DNA from 4 places in the Pseudomonas syringae pv. tomato str. DC3000 genome. Region 4 is predicted to be linked to each of the others. Evidence: predicted binding sites of a transcription regulator. Region 4 holds the regulator's gene; each other region holds the start of a gene.
The links. The regulator sigma-54, encoded in region 4, starts transcription at its own class of promoters, with help from an activator protein. The targets are predictions, from matches to a motif close to ANTGGCATNNANNTTGCTNT.
Positions count from the first base shown of each region.

Region 1: glnA (glutamate--ammonia ligase) is a predicted target of sigma-54. The motif match lies at 1,990-2,009, and genes of this name have one in related genera.
Region 2: PSPTO_RS10665 (circularly permuted type 2 ATP-grasp protein) is a predicted target of sigma-54. The motif match lies at 1,966-1,985, and genes of this name have one in related genera.
Region 3: PSPTO_RS10080 (flagellar basal body rod protein FlgF) is a predicted target of sigma-54. The motif match lies at 2,038-2,057, and genes of this name have one in related genera.

Region 1 is NC_004578.1:390,609-394,820, forward strand. It holds gene PSPTO_RS01890 (IS1182-like element ISPsy6 family transposase) at 1-357, opposite strand, end outside; gene glnA (glutamate--ammonia ligase) at 482-1,888, opposite strand; gene thiI (tRNA uracil 4-sulfurtransferase ThiI) at 2,224-3,678, shown strand; gene typA (translational GTPase TypA) at 3,821-4,212, shown strand, end outside.
Region 2 is NC_004578.1:2,237,524-2,241,735, forward strand. It holds gene PSPTO_RS10650 (LTA synthase family protein) at 1-495, shown strand, start outside; gene PSPTO_RS10655 (hypothetical protein) at 686-922, shown strand; gene PSPTO_RS10660 (ribonuclease E inhibitor RraB) at 1,169-1,510, shown strand; gene PSPTO_RS10665 (circularly permuted type 2 ATP-grasp protein) at 2,019-3,428, shown strand; gene PSPTO_RS10670 (alpha-E domain-containing protein) at 3,441-4,212, shown strand, end outside.
Region 3 is NC_004578.1:2,117,194-2,121,405, forward strand. It holds gene PSPTO_RS10070 (flagellar hook-basal body complex protein) at 1-1,634, shown strand, start outside; gene PSPTO_RS10075 (hypothetical protein) at 1,635-1,826, opposite strand; gene PSPTO_RS10080 (flagellar basal body rod protein FlgF) at 2,110-2,850, shown strand; gene flgG (flagellar basal-body rod protein FlgG) at 2,897-3,685, shown strand; gene flgH (flagellar basal body L-ring protein FlgH) at 3,770-4,212, shown strand, end outside.
Region 4 is NC_004578.1:5,015,771-5,019,982, forward strand. It holds gene lptC (LPS export ABC transporter periplasmic protein LptC) at 1-15, shown strand, start outside; gene lptA (lipopolysaccharide transport periplasmic protein LptA) at 2-550, shown strand; gene lptB (LPS export ABC transporter ATP-binding protein) at 551-1,276, shown strand; gene PSPTO_RS23070 (RNA polymerase factor sigma-54) at 1,459-2,952, shown strand; gene raiA (ribosome hibernation-promoting factor, HPF/YfiA family) at 3,027-3,335, shown strand; gene ptsN (PTS IIA-like nitrogen regulatory protein PtsN) at 3,347-3,811, shown strand; gene rapZ (RNase adapter RapZ) at 3,814-4,212, shown strand, end outside.

The DNA.
Region 1 (4,212 bases), 1.8 Mb from region 4:
CGCGATGAAGGCGGGTTTATTGTTCTTGCGAAAGTCGGCGATGGTCTTGAAGTCGGGCTTGAGCCGGTTGATCAGCCACATCACTTCGATGTTGCGCTGACACTCGGCTTCAAGACGTCGCGATGAGCGAATCCGCTGAAAATAGCCGTAGAGGTAGAGTCTTAGCTGATCGGCGGGATCATAAGCAGGGCGCCCCGTGCTTTTTGGAATCGCTTTATCGAAGCCCAGTTGCACCAGATCGAGCTTGGCAACGTACAGGTCAATGACACGAACGAGGTGATCCTCGGGGATCAACTCTTCCAGCGAGACCGGGAATAGGCTGGTCTGGCTGCGGGACTCACCTTGGATGTAGGCCATAACGAAAAATGCTCTGTATCTTTCGATACGGAGCATTTTCTTTGAGCGCTGCGCAGATTGCTAGGTTTTCACACAGTCTGCGAAGGAGGTCTCTTGTTACGCCATCAATGCTGGCGCGGCTGGATCAGCAGCTGTAGTAAAGCTCGTATTCCAGTGGGTGCACGAAGGTGCGAACGCGGATTTCTTCTTCGCTTTTCAGTGCGATGTAAGCGTCGATGAAGTCGTCGCTGAATACGCCGCCTTTGGTCAGGAACGCACGGCCCTTGTCCAGTTCTTCCAGCGCTTCTTTCAGGCTGCCGCAAACCTGTGGGATCTCTTTGGCCTCTTCAGGCGGCAGGTCATACAGGTTTTTGTCAGCTGCGTCGCCAGGGTGGATCTTGTTCTGGATGCCGTCCAGGCCAGCCATCAACAGAGCCGCGAAGGCCAGGTACGGGTTGGCTGCCGGATCCGGGAAGCGTGCTTCGATACGACGGCCGCGTGGGCTGTTGACGTAAGGAATACGGATCGAGGCAGAGCGGTTACGTGCCGAGTAGGCCAGCATGACCGGGGCTTCGAAGCCTGGAACCAGACGCTTGTAGGAGTTGGTTGCCGGGTTGGTGAAGCCGTTCAGGGCTTTACCGTGCTTGATGATGCCGCCGATGAAGTACAGCGCGATGTCGGACAGGCCGGCATAGCCTTCACCTGCGAAGGTGTTTTTGCCATCTTTGGCGATGGACATGTGCACGTGCATGCCCGAACCGTTGTCACCGTACAGAGGCTTTGGCATGAAGGTCGCAGTGCGGCCATAAGCGTCAGCAACGTTGTGAACAACGTACTTCAGGGTCTGAACTTCGTCAGCCTTCTTGACCAGCGTATTGAACTTCACGCCGATTTCGTTCTGGCCAGCGGTCGCCACTTCGTGGTGGTGAACTTCAACGGTCTGGCCCATTTCTTCCAGAGCATTGCACATGGCGGTACGGATTTCGTGGTCATGGTCAAACGGCGGAACCGGGAAGTAACCACCTTTGATGCCAGGGCGGTGGCCTTTGTTGCCGCCTTCCACATCCTGGTCGGACATCCACGAACCTTGTTCAGAGTAGATCTTGAACATGGAACCGGAGATGTCGGATTTGAATTTCACTTCGTCGAAGATGAAGAATTCTGGCTCCGGACCTGCGAATACGGTGTCACCGATACCGGTGGACTTCAGGTATTCCTCGGCGCGACGAGCAATGGCGCGTGGGTCACGGTCGTAACCTTGCATGGTCGACGGTTCGATGATGTCGCACACCAGAATCAGGGTCGGCTCTTCGGTGAACGGATCCAGAACTGCGGTTTCGTCGTCCGGCAGCAGGATCATGTCGGAGGCTTCGATGCCTTTCCAGCCAGAGATGGAGGAGCCGTCGAACATCTTGCCGACTTCGAAGAAGTCGTCTTCCAGCGCATCGCGAGCTGGCATGGTCACGTGGTGCTGCGTACCTTTAGTGTCCGTGAAGCGCAGATCAATCCACTTAACGTCATGATCTTTGATGAGTTGAACCGACTTCGACATGGTGTCCTCCGGGTGGCTAAGGACCGCCTTCTATAGGCTGGGTCCCTTGAATTTGGGTGATGCCGGCGCGAGTATTCTGCCAAGGCAACCTGCCTCACAAGGGAGCAATTTGCATGCCAGTGCCCCGAGTTGGGTTTTTTGCTTCAAAAGCCGGCTTTCAGGGGATGAAAACGCGTCTTCCGGGAAAATCACGCACCGTTATGGCGCTGTCATTTGTTGTGCTGACTCTTTTTGGTGCGTCGACGATTGCGTGTACGATAACTGGTTAAACGTTGAGCAATTTCCGCTATAATCCGCGCCCCCCTTTTTCAGTCGGCACCTCACGCTCTGTTTCCATGAAACTAATCGTTAAAGTTTTCCCAGAAATCACCATCAAAAGCCCGCCGGTGCGCAAGAAATTCATCCGGCAGCTGGGCAAGAACATTCGTACCGTGCTCCGTGAACTGGACGCGGACATTGTCGTGGGTGGCGTATGGGACAACCTTGAGGTCGAAACCCGTCTGACCGACCCCAAAGTGCTGCAGGGCATAAGGGACCGGCTTAGCTGCATGCCGGGGATTGCCAACTTTCTGCAGGTGGCCGAGTACCCGCTGGGCGACATGGATGACGTGGTCGCCAAGTGCAAACTGCACTACGCCGATCTGTTGCCGGGCACGATGTTTTCAGTGCGCTGCAAACGCGCCGGTCGTCACGATTTCAGCTCGATGGACGTCGAAAAATACGTCGGCAGCCAGTTGCGCATGCAATGCGGCGCGGCCGGGATCGAGCTGAAAAAGCCCGATCTGGTCGTGCGGATGGAAATTCGCGACCAACGGTTGTTTGTTGTTCATGACCAGCACAAGGGCATGGGCGGCTATCCTTTGGGCGCGCTGGAGCAGACCCTGGTATTGATGTCCGGCGGGTTCGATTCGACCGTTGCGGCCTACCAGATCATGCGCCGCGGCCTTATGGCGCACTTCTGCTTCTTCAATCTGGGCGGTCGTGCCCATGAACTGGGCGTGATGGAAGTCGCGCATTTCATCTGGAAGAAGTACGGCAGTTCGCAGCGTGTGCTGTTTGTCAGCGTGCCTTTCGAGGAAGTTCTCGGAGAAATTCTGCAGAAAGTCGATAACAGTCATATGGGTGTAGTTTTGAAGCGTATGATGTTACGCGCTGCATCCGCTGTGGCTGATCGTCTCGAAATCGACGTGCTGGTGACGGGCGAAGCGATTTCACAGGTTGCCAGCCAGACACTGCCGAACCTGTCGCTGATCGACGCGGCCACCGACAAACTGGTGTTGCGACCGCTGGTTGCAACCCACAAGCAGGACATCGTGGACCTGGCGACTGAAATCGGCACTGCCGATTTTGCCCGGCACATGCCCGAGTATTGCGGGGTGATTTCGGTCAACCCGAAGACCAACGCCAAGCGAAATCGCGTTGAGTACGAAGAACAACAGTTCGACATGGCGATTCTCGAGCAGGCGCTCGAGCGCGCCAAGCTGGTTTCGATCGATCGGGTCATCGACGATCTGAGCCGCAATATCGACATCGAAGAAGTCAGCCAGGCGCTGGCCGGCCAGGTCATCATCGACATCCGTCACCCGGATGCCCAGGAAGACCAGCCGCTGCAAGTGCCCGGCGTGGAGATACAGACGTTGCCGTTCTACGCACTGAACAGCCGTTTCAAGGCACTGGATGACACGCGCCAGTACCTTTTGTATTGCGACAAAGGCGTCATGAGTCGCCTGCATGCTCACCATTTGCTCAGTGAGGGGCATGCCAATGTGCGCGTTTATCGACCGAGCTAAGTGCCCGGGGCTGTTTGCCTGTGGCTTGCGTCACCGGCCCCCCGACACCAGTCGTCATGCCGTAACGGCTTTTGCCGACTCGAAATAGTAATCGCTGCCTGTAAACAGGCAGCAGACCGAATCCTCTGATCGAGATACACAAGTGATCGAAAATCTACGCAACATCGCCATCATTGCTCACGTTGACCATGGTAAGACCACCCTGGTAGACAAACTCCTGCGTCAATCCGGCACTCTGGAGCGCGGCGAGCTCAACGATGAGCGCGTGATGGACTCCAACGACCAGGAAAAAGAGCGCGGTATTACCATTCTCGCGAAGAACACCGCGATCAACTGGAATGGCTACCACATCAACATCGTGGACACCCCGGGCCACGCCGACTTCGGTGGTGAAGTAGAGCGCGTGATGTCGATGGTTGACTCCGTACTGCTGCTGGTCGATGCCCAGGACGGCCCTATGCCGCAAACCCGCTTTGTGACCAAGAAGGCTTTCGAAGCCGGCCTGCGTCCAATCGTGGTCATCAACAAGGTTGA
Region 2 (4,212 bases), 2.8 Mb from region 4:
GTGGTGTTGGGCGATCATGGCTTCGGCAACAACAAGCAACTGACCGAAATGGACCTGGGGCGCTTCAACGTGCCGTTGCTGCTGATCGGTCCTGGTGTACAGGAGAAGTTCGGACAGCGCAGCAGCATCGTCGGTACGCAGGTCGATGTCGTGCCCACCATCATGGGCCGCCTGGGCGGTCTGAACCGCAACCAGTGCTGGGGACGCGACCTGTTGAACCTGCCGGAAGGCGACAAGGGCTTTGGTGTGATCAAGCCGTCGGGCAGTGAGCAGGTGGTCGCCATCATCAGTGGCAACCGCATTCTCATCGAACCGACGGAGATGCCCGCCAAGCTGCTGACCTATACGCTGGGTGCCAAACCGTCTGCCGAAGAAGTGCCCGATGCGCCGGACACACAGGAGCTCAAGCGCAAGCTCGAAAGCTTCCTGCAGACGGCGACAAAGAGCCTTCTGGACAACACGGCCGGTGTCGAGGCCAGCAAGAACCGCAACTGATGAAGACCGACTCGTCCGGATAACCGGCGAGTCGGATCACGCAACAGACAAAGGCCCTCCGCACCCGCTGCGAGGGCCTTTTTCATGCGCCAGTGCTGGCCGCGTGACACGAATCCGGTGGAACGAATGCGCGGCTCAAAAGGTCCTTATCACATAAGCCAGAGTGCCTGGCTTCGTTCTGGAGGCATTGATGAAACAGTGGGCCATTTTGTACCTTGACAAGGATGGTGTGCAGCAGCGCCTTGAGGCCGGCTTTGCAGAGCGTCCCAGCGAGGAGGAGGTTGCACGTCTTCTGCGCAAGGACCTGTATCCGGTCACCGATGAGCTGGACCTCAACGATCTGGACGGGCGTACCGACGAGCCTACCGTGAAGACACTCAAAGACCATAACAGCGTGCAGATCATTTCCATCACAGAAATGAGCTGATCGTTCATCGATCAAAAACCTTTTCGTGGCAATCACTTGGCATCCGGTCCGCGATAGGGCTACTCTGCAGATAAGGCCATTCACCCGGCCTCTGACCTCTCGATTCCCGGCCTGCGCGCAGGCCCGGTCTGGTCAGCTACATGCTTGATTCCCCACGCCGGATTATCTGTCGTGCGGTGGCCCCCGATCCGGTGGTCGCTCTGGAAGAGTTGAAACTCTATCTATCGTTGCATAGGAGGACGTTTCATGAGCACAGCCTATCAAGAGGACATCAGCAGTAATGTACTGCGCCGCATGAAAGAAGGCGGTTTCGATTTCGCGCGAATCTATCCCATCGAGTTCTACGCCATTTTCCCGGACGAGGAACGGGCACGGCAGGCTGCAGAGCAATTTCGCGGCGAATCCCTCAATACCCAGATAAACGTACGTGATGACGGTGCCTGGCACCTGCAACTGAGCAAAGTGATGTATGCCACTTACGACGGTATCGGTGATTTCGAACAGGACTTTCAGATGGTGATTTCACCCATGGACGGAGAAGTGGAAGGCTGGGGTGTCACTCAGGAGATCAGAAGACTGCACGCTTGATGTTGCCTGATCGGGAAGCAGCACACTGCCGGCTGATTCGGGATGACTTTCCGGATCGGCCGGTTTTGTTTCTGCTCGCGCTGTTTGATGTGCCAGGCCCGGTCTTCGCGCAGAAATACGAGCAGTGTCATAAACAGTGGTCAAAAAAAAGCCACTCAAACGAGTGGCTCAAAGGGAAGTCTGTTTAAATTCGGCAGGCAAATGTCGCCTGTTCTGCAATATGCTGCGTGAGGCAAAAAGCGGCGTTTGGTGCCCTGTTTGCTCGGTTGCTGGTGAGTATGGCGAACTAATATCGTTGGCGGAAATCAACTCTGACTATGCTGATCATAGATTTCACGGTTGAATGACGCCTCCGAATGAAGCGTAAAAGAATCGGCTTGGGCGTTTAGTGCACAGGAATGGTGCGCAGGGCGTTGAGTATTTACCTAACTTACTGATATTGAAGCGTTTATGCCGGTGGCACGGGCTTTGCGATGGTCTTGGTGTCCATGGTGACAAGGAGTACGGCATGATCCGCACCTTTTATGACGAGATGTACGACGCTGGCGGTGTAGTTCGCCCGCACTATCGGGAGTTCGCCCGCTGGCTGGGTGACACGCCTCCCGAGCTTTTGGCTCAACGCAGGCGCGAAGCCGATCTGCTGTTTCACCGCGCGGGAATCACGTTCACGCTGTATGGCGATGAGCAGGGGACCGAGCGGCTTATTCCTTTCGACACCATCCCGCGCAGCATTCCTGCCAGCGAGTGGCGGATTGTCGAGCGTGGCTGCATTCAGCGCGTCAAGGCGCTGAACATGTTTCTGGCCGATCTCTATCACGATCAGCGCATCATCAAGGCCGGGATCATTCCTGCCGAACAGGTGCTTGCCAACGAGCAATATCAACTGGCGATGCAGGGCCTGAATCTGCACCGCGATTTGTATTCACATGTATCCGGTGTCGATCTGGTTCGCGACGGTGATGGCACGTATTACGTGCTGGAAGACAACCTGCGCACCCCGAGTGGCGTGAGCTACATGCTCGAAGACCGCAAGATGATGATGCGTCTGTTCCCCGAGCTGTTCTCGGCACAACGCATTGCCCCGATCGATCACTACCCCAATCTGCTGCTCGACACGCTCAAGAGTTCAAGCCACCTGGACAACCCGAGCGTCGTGGTCCTCACGCCGGGGCGTTTCAACAGCGCCTTTTTCGAGCACGCGTTTCTGGCGCGCGAAATGGGTGTAGAGCTGGTCGAAGGTGCCGATCTGTTTGTCCGCGATGACCGTGTGTTCATGCGCACCACCGATGGCCCCAAGGCTGTCGATGTCATCTACCGCCGCCTCGACGACGCGTTTCTCGATCCGCTGGCGTTCAACCCTGATTCGATGCTGGGCGTGCCTGGCCTGCTGGCGGCCTATCGCTCCGGCAATGTGGTGCTGGCCAATGCCATCGGCACCGGCGTTGCGGATGACAAATCGGTTTACCCGTATGTCACTGACATGATTCGTTTCTACCTGGACGAAGAGCCGATTCTCAAGAACGTGCCGACCTGGCAGTGCCGCAAGCCCGAAGAGCTGTCCCATGTGCTGGCCAACCTCGGCGATCTGGTCGTCAAGGAAACCCAGGGCTCCGGCGGCTACGGCATGCTGGTCGGCCCGGCAGCGACCGCCGCTGAAATCGAAGCGTTCCGCGCACGGCTGAAAGCCAAGCCACATGCGTACATCGCCCAACCCACATTGTGCCTGTCGACCTGTCCGACGTTTGTCGAGAACGGTATCGCCCCGCGACATATTGATTTACGCCCCTTTGTTCTGTCAGGACGCGAAACCCGCGTCGTTCCTGGCGGGCTCACCCGAGTGGCCTTGCGTGAAGGCTCACTGGTGGTGAATTCGTCTCAGGGTGGCGGAACCAAAGACACCTGGGTGGTCGAGGATTAAGGATGCCTGCCAATGTTAAGTAGAACTGCCTCGGATCTTTTCTGGATGTCGCGTTACCTGGAGCGAGCGGAGAACCTCGCCCGAATGCTGGACGTAAGCTATTCGCTGTCGTTGATGCCCCAGGACGGGCGTGGCGACGGGCTGGATGAAATAGCCATGCCGTTGCTGATTACCGGAACGCTGGAAACCTACATCGAGCGTCATGGTGAGCTGCATGCCGAGCGTATGCTGCATTTCTTCGCCCTGGACGCGACCAACCCGGCCAGCATCTACAGCTGCCTGGGGGCCGCACGGGCCAGCGCGCACGCGGTACGCGGTCGTATAACCGCAGACATGTGGGAGAACATCAACTCCACCTGGCTGGAAATTCGCGGTATCGCCCAGCAGGGCCTGACCCGCTATGGCATGAGTCGCTTCTGCGAATGGGTCAAAGAGCGCTCGCACCTGTTTCGCGGCGCAACCTACGGCACCATCATGCGCAACGATGCGTTCCGTTTCATTCGCCTTGGAACATTCATCGAGCGCGCCGACAACACCATGCGCATGCTCGACGCGCGCTACGAAATGCTCGAACTGCGCGGGCCGCAGGCCAACGCTGCCGCAGACAACTCGGCAGCAGGTTACTACCAGTGGAGCGCCTTGTTGCGCGCACTGTCGTCGTTCGAGGCATACACTGAAGTTTATCGGGATGCGCCGGGCGCGCGTCAGGTGGCTGAACTGCTGTTGCTGCGTGCCGATATTCCGCGTTCGTTGCGCGCCTGTCTGGAGGAGATGGATGTCATTC
Region 3 (4,212 bases), 2.9 Mb from region 4:
ATTCATCTGCCCAGTTGGGCAGTGGCCGCAATGCGATTGGCGACGGTGTGCGCCTTGCCGCAACTCAGCAGAATTTCAATCAGGGCGACAGCATGACCACGTCCGGCAACCCGCTGGACATGCGCATTCAGGGCAACGGTTTTTTTGTGGTGAGCGACAAAGGATCGCTTGCCTATACCCGGGCCGGAGCTTTCCTCAAGGATGCGGCCAATTTCGTCGTCGACAGCGAGGGCGGACGCCTGCAGGGATACGCTGCCAACGATAATGGCGAGATCATGCGCGGCCTGCGCACCGACCTGCAGATTGACACCTCGAATGTGGCTGCCAGAGCCACGACGCGGGTTGCCGAGAACATTAACCTCGACGCCTCGCTGCCGTCACTTGCCCGGTTGCCGGCGTTCGACCCTGCCGACCCCGCCACTTACACCCGTGCCATCGGCCGAACCATTCAGGACGCAGGGTCTGGCACTGGTGCTGGCGCGGTGCCCGCGGCAGATCATGAACTCAAGCAGTATTTCGTCAAGACCGGCGACAGCCAGTGGTCGATGTATGTGCTGGTCGACGGGCGTAATCCGGTGGACCCCAACAGCGTGGCCCCTTTACACGTCACCCTCGAGCAAAAGCCCAACGGGTCACTGTCGTACAGCGGCAATAGTCAGCACCTGCGCAAGATTTCCGACACCGAGTTTGCCCTGCAGGGCTGGCGGCCGGCTCACGAGGTGAATGGGGCCTGGATGAGCAATGGCGCGGCCAGTGGCGGTGCGGTTTCGCTGCCGTTGATCGATGGGTCAGCCAGTATGCTTGATCCGGCCGACGCGGTGATGGATCGACCCGTTCCGGCGTTTGATTCGCTGGACCTGAAAACCTACAGCGATATGTTTGCCAATGCGATTTTTGACAGTCAGGGCAATCAGCACGAGCTGAAACAGTATTTCGTCAAGGATGGCAACAACAGTTGGCGCATGCATGTACTGATTGACGGGCGCAACCCGCAGATGCCCGATTCCACCGAGCCGCTGACGGCTAACATCGTTTTTGATTCCGGCGGTTCGGTGCGTTCGCTGACCGGCAGTTCGGGGCTGGTGAGCACCAACGGCGGCGGGCTGCAGCTTAACGGCTGGACGCCGGCAATGCCTGCCGAGCGGGTAACGGGGCAGGATCGCTGGGTGTCCAACGGCGCGGCCGGCAGTGCAAACGGCATTGAACTGGACTTCACCAACCTGCTACAGCACAACGCTGCCAGCTCGCGTTCCTCGACCCACGTGGACGGGCATGCGGCGGGGCAGTTGAGCAGTCTGAGTGTGGGGCGCGATGGCATTCTGCGTGCCGGTTTTACCAACGGCATGAACAAGAATATCGGCCAGGTGATCCTTGCCAGCTTCGCCAACCCGCAGGGCTTGCAGGCGCGCAGCGATACGCGCTGGACAGAGTCCGCAGAGTCGGGCGTTGCCGATTACGAGGTGCCGGGCGTCGGCACGCTGGGCAGTCTGGTCGGCGGCGCGCTGGAGGGCTCCAATGTGGTATTGGCCGATGAACTGATTGCGTTGATTCAGGCGCAGACGGCGTATCAAGCCAACTCCAAGGCGATATCGACGGAGGCGACGGTCATGCAGACGCTGATTCAGTCAACCTGATCAGATTGAGCAGTCGGATTTGACGAAGTGACCTTTCAGGCGGGTCCAGCCCGGCCCCGGGCTGGTCTGGGCGCAGACAATCCGGCTGTCGCCCTGCCAGCGGTAATAGTGCGCAGGGGCGGCCTGGCAGAGCAGGGCGAAGGTCATCAGGCTCGCGGTCGCGACGCCGACAACGCACACACGAAAAAGCATGACGGTTCCCGTTCAGGGTTGCGGTGCCTGCAAGATTATCACTGTCGATTAGCCTGTTAGCGCGTATCGATGAAGTTTTTTTGGCGGTGTGTCCTGCTCGATGATCAGCAGGCGGCAGTCCGCCGCCGCTATTGGATGGCGCTTTGCCTGAAGGTGATCGTCGCGTGCCGGTTTTTGCTGGTTAATCAGGCATTTGTATCGAGGCTGACAAGTTGGTTCAAAAATTGCTTTAACCCTTTCAGAACAGCTACAGGCGGCAAGCGTCTGTCGGAGGAGGAAGACTGTGGACAAGTTGCTTTACGTCGCCATGAGCGGTGCATCCGAAAACGCGATTGCGCAGAAGGCTCACGCCAACAACCTGGCAAACGTTTCGACCAATGGCTTCATGCGTGACCTTGAACAGGCCCGCTCGATGCCGGTGTTTGGCGAGGTCATGCCGTCGCGTGCCTACGCCATGAGCGAGCGTCCGGGTACTGACTTCTCCGGTGGCGCGATGGTCGAGACCGGCCGCGAACTGGACATCGCCATCAAGGGCGATGGCTGGATTGCCGTGCAGACTCCCGACGGTGGCGAAGCCTACACACGCAGCTCCGGCATGAACATCGATGCCCTGGGCGTGTTGCGCGACGGCAGTGGTTTGCCGGTAATGGGCAACGGCGGTCCGATTGCCGTGCCGCCGCAGCAGCAGATCGAGATCGGCGCCGACGGCACAATCAGCATTCGCTCGCTGGGCGAGAGCCCGCAGGTAATGGCGCAGGTCGACCGTATCAAGCTGGTCAAGCCTGACCTCAAGACCATGGAAAAAGGCCCCGATGGCCTGATCCACACCAAGAGCGGCCGGCCTGCCGATGCAGACGCCACCGTTCAGGTCGAGTCCGGCTTTCTGCAGGCGAGCAACGTCAATGCGGTCGAGGAAATGACTTCGGTGCTGGCCTTGTCCCGTCAATTCGAATTGCACGTCAAGATGATGAAGACCGCCGAAGAAGACGACCAGTCGATGGCTCGCGTCTTGCAACTTGGCTAATCAATGACAGCTTGCGCCGACAAACCGGCGCTTGAGGAGAACACACATGCTTCCTGCACTATACGTCGCCAAAACCGGCCTTGCCGCTCAGGACACCAACCTGACCACCATCTCCAACAACCTGGCGAACGTTTCGACCACAGGTTTCAAGAGTGATCGTGCCGAGTTCCAGGACCTGCTGTATCAGATCAAGCGTCAGCCAGGTGCTCAGTCCACTCAGGACAGCGAGCTGCCATCGGGCCTGCAACTGGGTACCGGTGTGCGCATCGTCGGCACGCAGAAGAACTTCACTGCTGGCAGCCTGCAAACCACCAACAACCCGCTGGACCTGGCGGTCAACGGTCGCGGTTTCTTCCAGGTGACCCAGCCTGACGGCACCGTGGCCTACAGCCGCGACGGTACGTTCCACCTGGACGCCAACGGCCAGATCGTCACTGCCAATGGCTACGCTCTGGAGCCTGCGATTGTGGTTCCGCAGAATGCCCAGACCTTCACGGTCGGCCAGGACGGTACTGTTTCGGTGACGCTGGCAGGTGCAACCGCCACGCCGCAGATCATCGGCAACATCCAGACCGCCGACTTCATCAACCCGGCCGGCCTGCAGGCCATCGGTGGCAACCTGTACCTGGAAACCGGTTCGAGCGGCGCGCCGCAGATCGGCACGCCCGGCCTCAACGGCCTGGGCCCGACCCTGCAGAACACTCTGGAAAACTCCAACGTCAGCACCGTCGAGGAACTGGTCAACATGATCACGACCCAGCGCGCTTACGAGATGAACTCCAAAGTGATCTCGACGGCTGACCAGATGCTGCAAAACCTGACTCAGAACCTGTAAGGCCCTGATGTTGCTGTTGGTAAAACTGCTCAATCCGAAGGGGCGCCTGATAAGCGCCTGCTACACCGCGAGGTTTCAAGTGTCATGAACCGCCCTGGTTTTCCGCGTTTTTCAGTGTTGATCGCTTCATTGTGCGGGATCACCCTGCTGTCTGGCTGTGTTGCGCCGACGGCCAAGCCCAATGACCCTTACTACGCTCCGGTGTTGCCGCGTACGCCCATGTCGGCCGCTTCGAACAATGGCGCTATCTATCAGGCCGGCTTCGAGCAGAACCTGTACGGCGACCGCAAGGCGTTCCGCGTCGGCGACATCATCACCATCACGCTCTCCGAGCGCATGGCAGCGAGCAAGGCGGCGACCTCGGCAATGAGCAAGGACAGCACCAACAGTATTGGTCTGACCTCGCTGTTCGGTTCGGGCCTGACCACCAACAACCCGATTGGCGGCAACGACCTGAGCCTCAGCGCAGGCTACAACGGCGCCCGCACCACCAAGGGTGACGGCAAGGCCGCGCAGAGCAACAGCCT
Region 4 (4,212 bases):
TATGAGGCTCGTTAAAACTCTTCCTTTATTGCTCGGCCTGAGCGCGGCACTGGGAAGCGCGAGCGCCTGGTCCCTGCCAAATGACCGTGATCAGCCGATCCACATCCAGTCTGACGATGCTCAGCTCGATGACAAGAAAGGCGTGGCGACCTACAAAGGTAACGTCATCATCACCCAGGGCTCGATGAAAATCACCGGCAACACCGTGACGATCACTCGTAATGCCCAGGGCGAAGTCGATGTGTTTACCTCGGTCGGCAACCTGGCCTACTACGAGCAGAAGCCTGCCGTGGACAAACCGATCGTGCAGGCATACGCCATCACCATTCAGTATTACGCCGGGCAGGACCGTATTGTCCTGATCGACAAGGCCAAGGTCGTCAATGACGGCAACACGTCAGAAGGCGAGAAAATCGTCTATGACACCGTCAGGCAGGTCGTCAGCGCCGGCCGGGCCAATGGCGGCGCCAAGGTGACCACACCACGTCCGCGTATCGACATGGTCATCCAGCCGAAAAAGAAAACCGATCAACCGCAGAAGGCCCCGTAAATGGCAACGCTCAAAGCCCAGCATCTGGCTAAAAGCTACAAGAGCCGACAGGTCGTACGCGATGTGAGTATCTCCATCGACAGCGGCCAGATCGTCGGCTTGCTGGGCCCCAACGGCGCCGGCAAGACCACGTGCTTCTACATGATCGTGGGTCTGGTCCAGGCTGATCAGGGTCGCGTGCTGATTGACGATCTGGACATCAGCCACCAGCCCATGCACGGCCGCGCACGCGCCGGTATTGGCTATCTGCCGCAGGAAGCCTCGATCTTCCGCAAGCTGTCGGTGTCCGACAACATCATGGCGATTCTCGAAACCCGCAAGGAACTCGACGCCGGGGCTCGCCGCAAGGAGCTGGAAAGTCTCCTGCAGGAGTTTCACATCACCCACATTCGCGACAACCTGGGCATGAGCCTGTCGGGTGGTGAGCGTCGCCGTGTGGAGATTGCCCGTGCGCTGGCCACGTCGCCCAAGTTCATCCTGCTGGACGAACCGTTCGCAGGCGTCGACCCGATTTCGGTGGGTGATATCAAGCAGATCATTCACCATCTCAAGGCCAAGGGTATCGGCGTACTGATCACAGACCACAACGTCCGTGAAACGCTGGACATCTGCGAAACCGCCTACATCGTCAACGATGGGCAACTGATCGCAGAAGGCGACTCCGAGACCATTCTGGCGAATCAACTGGTGAAAGAGGTCTACCTCGGTCACGAATTCCGCCTTTAATCGGCTGCCCTTTGCGCTTCGCGGCCGATTGATGCCCATGCAGTGTGTTGACAATATTTTATTTGTCATACCACTCTAGGCAAAGGCACAGGTTTCAGGCATATAATTTGCTTAAGTTGGCGCCCCGGCGCCTGTAGTAGATGGCGCGTGCGCGCCGGCGAATAAGGTGTTTAGCCCCTGCCATGAAACCATCGCTAGTCTTGAGAATGGGCCAGCAGCTGACGATGACACCGCAGCTGCAACAGGCAATCCGCTTACTTCAGCTTTCCACTCTGGACCTCCAGCAGGAGATTCAGGAGGCGCTGGAGTCAAACCCTATGCTGGAACGGCAGGAAGAAGGCGACGACTTCGACAACTCCGACCCGCTTGCCGACAACATCGAACAAAAGCCCAACCCCGACGTTCAGGAACCGACCTACCAGGAATCCGCGCCTACCGTGGACAACCTCGAGGACGGCGAATGGAGCGAGCGCATTCCCAATGAACTGCCGGTCGATACTGCCTGGGAAGATGTCTACCAGACCAGCGCCAGCAGCCTGCCCAGCAACGATGATGACGAGTGGGACTTCACCACCCGTACTTCGGCCGGCGAAAGCCTGCAAAGCCACCTGCTGTGGCAACTGAACGTCGCACCGATGTCCGACAAGGATCGCCTGGTCGCCGTCACGCTGATCGACTGCATCAACAATCAGGGCTATCTGGACGAGACGCTTGAAGAGATTCTCGAGTCTTTCGACCCGGAACTGGACATAGAACTCGACGAAATCGAAGCCGTACTGCACCGCATCCAGCAGTTTGAACCTGCGGGCATCGGCGCGCGCAATCTCAGTGAATGCCTGCTGCTGCAATTGCGCCAGTTGCCGGCGAAGACGCCTTGGCTGACAGAAGCGCAGCGACTGGTCACCGACTATATCGACCTGCTGGGCAGCCGTGACTATGGCCAGTTGATGCGCCGCATGAAGCTCAAGGAAGACGAGCTGCGTCAGGTCATCGAGCTGGTCCAGAGCCTCAACCCGCGCCCGGGTTCGCAAATCGAATCCACAGAAGCCGAATATGTCATCCCTGATGTGATCGTGCGCAAGGACAACGAGCGCTGGCTGGTCGAGCTCAATCAGGAGTCGGTACCGCGTCTGCGCGTCAACCCGCAATACGCAGGCTTCGTGCGTCGCGCCGATACCAGCGCCGACAACACCTTCATGCGCAACCAGTTGCAGGAAGCCCGCTGGTTCATCAAGAGCCTGCAGAGCCGCAACGAAACGCTGATGAAGGTCGCCACGCAGATCGTAGAGCATCAGCGCGGTTTCCTCGAGTACGGCGACGAGGCCATGAAGCCGCTCGTCCTGCACGATATCGCCGAAGCGGTAGGCATGCACGAGTCGACGATCTCGCGGGTGACCACGCAGAAATTCATGCACACCCCACGCGGTATTTACGAGCTGAAATACTTCTTCTCGAGCCACGTGAGCACCTCCGAGGGCGGCGAATGCTCGTCCACGGCAATTCGCGCAATCATCAAAAAACTGGTGGCTGCGGAAAATCAGAAAAAGCCGTTGAGTGATAGCAAGATCGCTGGTTTACTGGAGGCACAAGGCATTCAAGTAGCCCGTCGCACAGTCGCCAAGTACCGCGAGTCACTCGGGATAGCGCCTTCCAGTGAGCGTAAGCGATTGATGTGATGCAGGCCGAGCCAAAGCGTCCCAGCGGCAGGCACCACGCCTGCCTCTTATGCACTGGCAAAGGAGAAAACTGTATGCAAGTCAACATCAGTGGACACCAACTGGAAGTGACCAAACCCCTTCGCGAATACGTTGAGCTCAAGCTCAAGAAGCTCGAGGGGCACTTTGACAAGATTACAAACGTGCAGGTCACGATGGCGGTCGAAAAGCTCAAGCAGAAGATCGAAGCCACGCTGCATATCCACGGTGGGGAGGTAGTTGCCAATGCTGAACATGACGACATGTATGCTGCCATCGACCTGCTCACTGACAAGCTCGACAGACAATTGCTCAAGCATAAGGAAAAGCAGCAAAGCATCCTCAAAGGTGCGGCCGCTCGCTAACGCCCATTTAAATGATCCTAATTGAAAATATCCTGACCCCCGGCCGTTCGCTCGTGAACGTGCCGGGAGGCAGCAAAAAGCGTGTACTCGAAGAAATCGCCAACCTGATCGGTCGTGAAGTACAGGGCATGGATTCGGACACGGTGTTTACAAGCCTCGTTGCCCGCGAAAAGCTGGGATCGACCGGTTTCGGCAACGGTATTGCCATCCCTCATTGCCGCCTCCCCGGCTGTGACGAACCCGTCAGTGCGGTCATTCACCTCGCCAACCCTATCGACTTCGATGCTATCGATGGCGCACCAGTGGACCTGCTTTTCGTGTTGCTGGTCCCGCAAGCCGCCACCGATGCACACCTGGAGCTGCTGCGCCAGATCGCCAGCATGCTTGACCGCGCCGATGTGCGTGAACGCCTACGCAGTGCCAAAAGCGGTGAAGCGCTTTATCAAGTGGTGCTGGACGTGCAGAACGGCCACTGACCATGCGCATGATCATCGTCAGCGGCCGCTCCGGCTCAGGCAAGAGTACGGCGCTCGATGTGCTGGAAGACAACGGTTTCTATTGCGTCGACAACCTGCCAGCCGGCCTGCTGCCGGAACTGGCCGAGCGCGCGCTGATCAACACCGAACTGGCTGAACCGCTGCTGGCAGTTTCCATCGATGCACGCAATCTGCCCAGCCACCTCACACGCTTCCCGCAGATGCTGGATGAAGTGCGCTCACGCAATATCCAATGCGACGTGCTTTACCTGGACGCCGACGAAGCCACCCTGCTCAAGCGTTTCTCGGAAACCCGACGTCGCCACCCGCTGAGCACAGCGGACCGCTCGCTGGCTGAGGCGATACGGGACGAGACCACCCTGCTCGGCCCGATCATCGAC